One region of the Frankia sp. CcMO1 genome, then DNA from elsewhere that is predicted to be linked to it. Evidence: riboswitches for the same ligand, from Rfam matches in the RefSeq annotation. Region 1 holds a riboswitch; the other holds the start of a gene.

Region 1 (4,207 bases):
CAGAAGTGCGCCGACTTCGCGGCCGGGGCCGGCAGCGTCTCGTCGTGGAACGCGCGTGCGGTGTCGGGGTCGAGCGCGAGGTGGAATTGGTCAGCCCAGCGGAATTCGAACCGGGCGTCCGACAGGGCGTCATCCCAGGCCTGCGCGCCGGGATGACCCTTGGCGAGGTCGGCGGCGTGCGCGGCGATCTTGTAGGCGATGACGCCGGCCTTGACGTCGTCCCGGTCAGGCAAGCCGAGATGCTCCTTCGGGGTGACGTAACAGAGCATGGCGGTACCGGCCCATCCGATCATCGCCGCCCCGATCGCGGAGGTGATGTGATCGTAGCCGGGGGCGATGTCGGTGGTCAGCGGCCCGAGGGTGTAGAACGGCGCGTCGTGGCACAGCTCCCGCTGCAGCTGCACGTTCTCCTCGATCTTGTTCATGGGCGCGTGCCCGGGGCCCTCGATCATCACCTGGACGTCGTGCTCCCACGCCACCTGCGTCAACTCGCCCAGGGTGGCGAGCTCGGCGAGCTGTGCCTCATCGTTCGCGTCCGCGATGGACCCGGGCCGCAGGCCGTCGCCCAGGGAGAACGTGACGTCGTACGCGGCGAAGATCTCGCACAGCTCGGCGAAGTGGGTGTAGAGGAAGTTCTCCTCGTGATGGGCCAGGCACCAGGAGGCCAGAATCGAGCCGCCGCGCGAGACGATCCCGGTCCTGCGCCGCGCGGTCAGCGGCACGTAGCGCAGCAGCACCCCCGCGTGGACCGTCATGTAGTCCACACCCTGCTCGCGCTGCTCGATCACGGTGTCCCGGTAGACCTCCCAGGACAGCTTCTCCGGCCGGCCACCGACCTTCTCCAACGCCTGGTAGATCGGCACGGTCCCGACCGGCACCGGCGCGTTGCGGATGATCCACTCACGGGTCAGGGCGATGTCCGACCCGGTCGAGAGGTCCATCACGGTGTCCGCGCCCCAGCGGGTCGCCCACACCATCTTCTCGACCTCTTCCTCGATTGAGGAGGTAACGGCCGAGTTGCCGAGGTTCGCATTGATCTTCACGAGAAACGCACGGCCGATCGCCATCGGCTCGGACTCGGGATGGTTCACGTTCGCCGGCAGCACGGCCCGCCCCGCGGCGATCTCCGCCCGCACCGTCTCGACGGGAAGACCCTCCCGCAGGGCGACGAACTCCATCTCCCGAGTGATCTGACCGCGGCGGGCGTAGCCCAGCTGGGTTACGGAAGGCCGTCCCGGCACCGCCCGACGGGGCACTCGCACCTGCCCGCCGAGATCCGTCCCGCCAAGACCGGGCGTCCCAGAACCGGGCGCCCCGGTCCCGGGAACGGTCCGCTGCTCATCCGGCGCGGTGTCGCCACGCTGGGCGATCCAGCTGTCCCGCGTCGCCGGCAGACCCCGGCGCACGTCGATGGTCACCCCCGGATCGGTATATGGACCGGAGGTGTCGTACACCACGACGGTGTCACCCGTGGTCAGCACGATCTCCCGCATCGGCACCCGCAGATCGGGATCCGCACCGACCAGCCAGGTCTTGCGGCTGCCCGTCAGCGGACCCGTCGAGACCGCCGTCATCGCCGCGGCCGAGATGGACGAGGAGGAGGACGAGACAGAGGAGGACGAACGGTCGGTGCGCGACACCATGTAAGACTCCCTACGCCGGCATTACCCGGACAGGTTCCTGCGGTCGGCGGCCCCAGCCGCCCTCTCAGCCCCTTGGCGGAGCTCCCGCGATCAACTTCGACGCTTGTCGACAGTAAGACACCGCCGGCCCGCTCGCCACCCCTTCCGGTTCATCCGACGCATGCCCCACACCATCGGGCGACGTGAGAGCCCTGTTCCGCCGGACCCCGGTTTCTCCGCGTGGCGGGGAACGCCGGACCAGCTCAGCGGTCCGGGGCCACCGCCGGCCCGGAACTCCCGCCCAGGTAGGCCGTCTCGATGAGCTCGGGACGCGCGACGAGATCCGCCGCGCTCGCCGACAGCGCGATCCGGCCCCGGTCGAGAACGTAGCCACGGTCGGCCACCTGCAACGCGAGCGAGACGAACTGCTCGACCAGCAGCACGCCGGTCGACGTCTCGAGGGCGATCGTGCGCAGCAGGGCGAGCAGCTGCGGCGCGACCCCGGGTGCCAGGCCGAACGACAGCTCGTCCACCAGCAGCAGACGCGGTCTGCGCACCAGAGCGACAGCCAACGCGAGCCGTTGCCGCTCACCCCCGGACAGTTCTCCGGCCGACCGGTCGAGCAGGCCGCGCAGCACCGGGAACCAGTCCAACACCGGCCCGATCTCGCCGGATGAGCGCCGGCCGGCCGCCAGGCGCAGGTTCTCGCGGACGGTCAACCGCCCGAGTGACCCTCGTCCCTGCGGTACGACCGCCATCCCCCGGCGGGCGAGTGTGCTCGGCGCGGCCCGGCGCGACCGGTCATCGAGGACCTTGACCCGCCCCCTCGACGGCGTCAGCAGCCCCGCCGCCGTGCGGATCAGCGTCGTCTTGCCCGCGCCGTTCGCTCCGAGCAGCGCCACGATCTCCCCGGCACCGACGGTGAGCGACACGTCCCGGAGCACCGGAACTCCGTCGTATCCGCTTGTGACCCGGTCGAGCACGAGCAGATCGCCCCCGCCTCGACCGGGGGCCGGCGCCGGGGTGGAGCCAGGCATGGACCCGGAGGCAGAGGCCGGGGCAGGCCCGGCGCGGTCGCCGCCGTCCGGCTCACCACCGCCCAGATAGGCGGCGCGGACCGCCGGATCGGCGCGCACCTCGGCAGGCCGACCGCGCGCGACGACGCGGCCCCCGTCCAGGACGAGGACGTGGTCGCATACGTCGAAGACGAGCTTCACATCGTGGTCGACGAGCAGCACGGCGATGCCGTCGGCGGCGATGCGGCGCAGCCGGTCGGCGAGCGTCCGGCGGGCGGCCGGGTCGAGACCCGCGGCCGGTTCGTCCAGCAGCAGGACCTTCGGCCCGGCGACGAGGGCGCGGCCGAGAGCCACCGAGGACCACTCGTCGTAGGAGAGCGTCGACGGCAGGCGGTCGGCGATCGTGGCGAGCCCGAGTGACCGGGCCGGATCTGGCCCGTCCGCGGGTCCGGGTGCCCGGGGCGTGACGACGGCCAGGTTCTCCCCGACCTCCAGGCTGTCGAAGAGTTCCAGCGCCTGGAAGGTGCGGGCGAGCCCCAACCGCAGCCGCTCATGCGCCGGCAGTCCGACGAGCACGGCACCGTCCAGCGTGACGGTGCCCGCGCTGATCGACGCAAACCCGGTGAGGGCGTCGATCAACGTCGTCTTTCCGGCTCCGTTGGGTCCGATGAGCCCGGTGATGGTGCCGGCCGACAGGGTGAAGGAGACATCCTCGAGGATGCGCGTACGGCCCTGGTCGGCGGCGAGCATGTCGACCGCCAGCAACGCCGTCACGGGGCTCCGCCCGGGTTGACCGGATGCGGGGTCAGGCTCGGCCGGCCCTGGTCCGGCGGCTGCGGGTGTCGCACGTGATCTCCTCGACGCGTTCGCTGCCCAGAACCGGTCCGATGCGTGCCACCCGACCGATCCACGCGGCTCTGATGATCGGCGCGAGCCGTCCGATGCGGTCGGTACGCGAGCCCGGCCGGACGTAGCACCGCCAGCACCACGACGGCGATCCCGCACAGCACGGACTGGTACTTGCCGAGCCCGGCAACCTGGTCCAGCACGATGAACACGATTCCGCCCGGCACCAGCAGACCGCCCAGCAACGCTCCGCCGACGCTCGTCACCCCACCGGCGGCCGCGATCGCCAGGAAGAACAGCGAGGCCGTGACGCCGAACGAGTCGAAGGACAGACGTCCCTGACCGTAGCCGATGAGGCAACCGCCGAGACCGGCGATCGCGGCGGAGAGAGTGAAGGCGAGTACCTTCGTACGACGGACGTCGATCCCGGCTGCGGCAGCGGCCCGTTCGTTCGCGCGCACGGCCAGCATGCGCCGGCCCAGGTCCGCGGTGCGCAGCCGGGCGACCCCGTAGCAGCACGCGGCGAGCACGGCCAACGCCAGCAGCCCGTACTCCGGCCGAGGGAACCCGGCACCGGCGAGCCCGAGATCGAGGCCGAAGATCTTCGGATTCGGTACTACCGACCCGGCCAACCCGCCGGTGACCAGCGGGTTTCCGAACACCACCTCCTGGATCGCGACGCCGGCGATCAGAGTGATCAACGCCAGGTCGATTCCACGCAGC
Region 2 (4,207 bases), on a different contig from region 1:
GGTGCCAGCTGCGTCTCGCCCGACCCCGCCAGCGCGACTCGGTCACGATCGGAGGACCGGATCGGCACTCGATCGGCACTGAACCGGTCAATACTTTACTGTCAGTAACAGGCCGGTCTCTAACGGTAGGACTATCTGGCCGCATCGCCATGGCGCACAAGGAGGAGGTGTCGGTGGTGGTCGACGACTCCCCCGAGATCTCACCTGCCGTGGTGGAGTTGTGTGGTCTGGGTATCGCGAGCGGCGATCTGCGCTGCGTTCTGCGACGGGTGACGGAGCTGGCTTGCTCCGCGATCCCGGTGGTGGACGCGGCGTCCGTGCTGGCGGGTGACCCGGCCGAGCCGGACCTGCTGGCGACGTCCTGCTCGCTGGCGCAAGCCGGTGACGGCGTGCAACACCGCAACGCTGCCGGCCCGACCTTCGACGCGTATCGCCTGCGCCAGGACATCGCCAGCGGCGACCTGGCCGGCGATCCCCGGCTGGCTGCACCCGGACCGGACCTGCCGGTCCAGAGCTGCCGGGCGTTCCCGCTCGCAGCGGACGGCACGGGTACCGGCGTTGTCGGTGTCACCGGTGTCCTGACGCTCTACGCACGCCTGCCGTCGACCCTGGACGGGGCGGCGGTCGCGAACCTCGCAGGCCCGTTCGCTGCGACGGCACAGGCCCTGATCAAGGACACCCGACGGGTCGGCGAGATCGTCACGGAACGAGACCAGCTCCAGGAGGCGATGCGGTACCGGAGCGTGATCGAACAGGCCAAGGGAATGATCATGCTGGCCCGCCGATGCGACGCCGACCAGGCGTTCGCACTCCTGGTCCGGATGAGCAACGTCCGCAACATCAAGCTCCGCCTCGTCGCCGAACACTTCGTCGCCAACGGCGGGCACCTGGACCCGCCACGCCGCCCCGCGCCTCGCCGGAACTCACCCGAGCACGGCCAGGCCCCCCGGCGACGAACCGAGAAGTAGCCAGTGTCGGCCGGGGACACCGCGGAGTGCCCGCCGGGTGCCGCGCAGTAGGCCGAAGATCTACGGGACACGCCCTGGCGCCTCGCGTTCCGCAGAACGCAGCCGGGCGGCCAGCGCCGCCGTCGCCGCCGCCGGATCGTCGGCCTCGGTGATCGCCCGCACGACGACCACCCGCGTCGCGCCGTGCTGAAGCACGCGATCGATGCGCGGCAGGTCGATGCCTCCGATCGCGAACCACGCCCGGCTCCCGGCCACACCGGGCGGGGCCAGCCGAGCGGCGTGCTCCAGCAGCGCGAGGCCCGTGGCCGCACGCCCCGGCTTGGTCGGCGTCGTCCACACCGGGCCGGCGCAGAAGTAGTCCGCTTCCCGCTCTCGAGCGGCGGCCGCTGCCTGTCCGGGATCGTGCGAGGACAGACCGATCAGGGTCTCGTCGCCCACGATCTCGCGCGCGACCTTCGCCGGCAGGTCGTCCTGTCCGAGGTGCAGCACGGGCGCGCCGATCGCCCGGGCGACGTCGGCGCGGTCGTTGACCGCGAACAGCCGGCCGTGCCGCTCGGCCGCCGCGGCGACGACCTCCAGGTGGCGCAGCTCCTCCCGGGCCTCCAGCCCCTTCTCGCGCAGCTGGACGATGTCGACCCCCGCGCCCAGGACGGCGTCCAGGAAGTCGGCCAGGTCACCCTGCCGGGAGCGGGAGTCGGTACACAGGTAGAGACGGGCGCCCGCGAGCGCCGCGGGCCGATCGCCAGGCATAAGCCGCATAGTAGGTAGACTGAAGACGCACGGGAGTCCGGTGGGCCGGGCTGAGAGGGCGGAACCCAGAAGCCGCCGACCGTCGAACCTGATCCGGGTAATGCCGGCGCAGGGAGGCCGATGAGCAGCTTTGACGTCGTCGTCGTGGGCGGCGGCCTGATCGGGCTCGGGATCGCCTGGCGGTGTGCCCGGAAGGGCCTCACCGTCGCGGTCTCGGACGCCGCGCCCGGCTCCGGCGCGTCCGGCACGGCCGCGGGGATGCTCGGGCCCGTCACCGAGCTGTCGTACGACGAGTCGTCGCTCCTGCGGCTGAACCTCACGTCCGCCGCACTCTTCCCCGCGTGGGCGGCGGAACTTCGCGACGCCACCGGTCACGACATCGACTACCGGGCGCACGGGACCGTCGTGGCCGCCTGGGACCGGACCGATCTCGCCGTCCTGCACGACCTGCATGCCTTCCAGCAGCGACTCGGCCTCCGGTCCGACCTGCTCACCGGGCGGCAGTTGCGCCGCCTCGAGGACCGGACGGCGCCCGGCCTCGCCGGCGGGCTGCTCGCTCCGGACGACCACCAGGTGGACCCCCAGCGCATGCACGCGGCTCTCCTGGCCGCGGCGACGGCGACCGGGGCCCGCGTCGTCACCGGCACCCGGCGGATCCTGCGCGCCCACGGCGCCGGCGGCGGAGCTCATCGGGGACGCGCGACCGGCGTCGAGCTCGCCGACGGCGGCCGGATCGCCGCGGGCACCGTCGTCCTCGCGGCCGGCGCCTGGAGCCGCGACCTCGCCGGACAGGACGACGGTGCCCGGCCGCCGGTGCGTCCGGTCAAGGGACAGGTTCTCGTCCTGCGCGGCGACGGGGAGGAACCGGTAGCGCACCACGTCGTGCGCGGACTCGTCCGTGGTAGCCCGGTGTACCTCGTGCCGCGCGGGGACGGGCGCGTCATCGTGGGCGCGTCCAGCGAGGAGGCCGGATTCGACGTCACACCCCGCGCCGGCGCCGTCTACGAACTGCTACGTGACGCGCAGGCCCTGGTGCCGGCCGTCGGCGAGCTGCGGCTGGAGCGGGTCAGCACGAGCCTTCGCCCGGGGACGCCGGACAACGCCCCCCTCATCGGACCCACCGGCGTGAACGGTCTCGTGCTGGCGACCGGCCACTACCGAAACGGCGTGCTGCTCACGCCCGTCACGGCCGAGGGCGTGACCTCGCTGCTCCTCGACGGACACGTGCCCGAGCCCCTGGCCGGCTTCTCCCCCGCGCGATTCGGGGAGAGACAACCCTTCGAGGAGACAGCGTGGAACTGACAGTCAACGGCGCCCCGCGCCGGATCGCTGACGGCACGACACTGGCCGAGCTGATCGCGACCGTCCAGGGCGACGGGCGCGGGATCGCGGTCGCCGTAGACGGCGACGTCGTCCCCCGCAGTGAGTGGCCACGGCACGAACTTCGTGGCGGGCAGGAGATCGAGCTCGTCACTGCGATGCAGGGAGGGTGAGCATGACCCGCACCGATCCGGCCGACGACCCGCTGCGCATCGCCGGTGTGACGCTGCCGTCCCGGCTCATCCTGGGGACCGGCGGCATCCCGAGCCTTGAACTGATGGGCGACGTCATCCGCGCGTCCGGCACGGCGATGTGCACGGTCTCCGTGCGCCGGCTTCCCATGGGCGACGACGCCGGCGGATCCGTGCTCGACGTCCTGGCCGGCACCGGCACCCGCATCCTGCCCAACACCGCCGGATGCCGCACCGCCCGCGAGGCCCTGACGACGGCGCAGCTGGCCCGCGAGGCGCTCGGGACGGACTGGGTCAAGGTCGAGGTCATCGCGGACGAGCACACCCTCCTGCCCGACCCGCTGGAGCTGCTGGTCGCCGTGGAGCGCCTGGTGGCGAAGGGATTCACCGTCCTGCCCTACACGAACGACGACCCCGTGCTGGCGCGCCACCTGCAGCAGGCCGGCTGCGCGGCGGTCATGCCGCTCGCGGCGCCGATCGGCAGCGGACTCGGCATCCGGAATCCCCACAACCTCGAGCTGATCGTCGCCGAGGCGCGTGTGCCGGTGATCGTGGACGCGGGAATCGGGACGGCGTCCGACGCCGCGCTCGCGATGGAGCTGGGCTGCGACGCCGTTCTGCTGGCGTCCGCCGTCACCCGGGCCCAGGACCCGAGGCGCATGGCGGCGGCGATGGCGGCCGCTGTCACGGCCGGGCGGCTGGCGCGCCTCGCGGGACGGATCCCGCGCCGTTCGGAGGCACTCGCGTCCTCACCGACGACCGGCCTCGCCATGCTGTGACCCTGTCCAAGCGCCGAAAAGGGCTGTTTCGACCCGTCCCGCCCAACTCTCGCGGCAGTGGCCTGCCGGGATTCCCTGGCGGGCCCTGCTGCCCATGCCCGATGATCGGGCCGTTGCGTTGCCGATCCAGCGGTGCGCGACACCAGGACAGGAATGGCGTATGTGCTGCACGTCACACGTGGTCTCCGGCAACCCTTCT

What was found. Region 1 has a riboswitch for thiamine pyrophosphate ahead of thiC (phosphomethylpyrimidine synthase ThiC). Riboswitches for the same ligand answer to the same signal wherever they lie in the genome.
Region 2: it holds a riboswitch for thiamine pyrophosphate, as region 1 does, so the genes downstream of both, thiO (glycine oxidase ThiO) here and thiC (phosphomethylpyrimidine synthase ThiC) in region 1, are expected to answer to the same signal.

What each region holds. Positions count from the first base shown of each region.
Region 1 covers NZ_CDWTMG010000218.1:1,323-5,529, forward strand. Annotated here, with positions in the region: gene thiC (phosphomethylpyrimidine synthase ThiC) at 1-1,643, opposite strand, end outside; TPP riboswitch at 1,634-1,741, opposite strand; gene AC08OU_RS19770 (ATP-binding cassette domain-containing protein) at 1,886-3,412, opposite strand; gene AC08OU_RS19775 (branched-chain amino acid ABC transporter permease) at 3,409-4,207, opposite strand, start outside.
Region 2 covers NZ_CDWTMG010000005.1:35,613-39,819, forward strand. Annotated here, with positions in the region: gene AC08OU_RS01740 (ANTAR domain-containing protein) at 150-968, shown strand; gene thiE (thiamine phosphate synthase) at 1,029-1,727, opposite strand; TPP riboswitch at 1,739-1,850, shown strand; gene thiO (glycine oxidase ThiO) at 1,839-3,020, shown strand; gene thiS (sulfur carrier protein ThiS) at 3,011-3,211, shown strand; gene AC08OU_RS01760 (thiazole synthase) at 3,214-4,008, shown strand.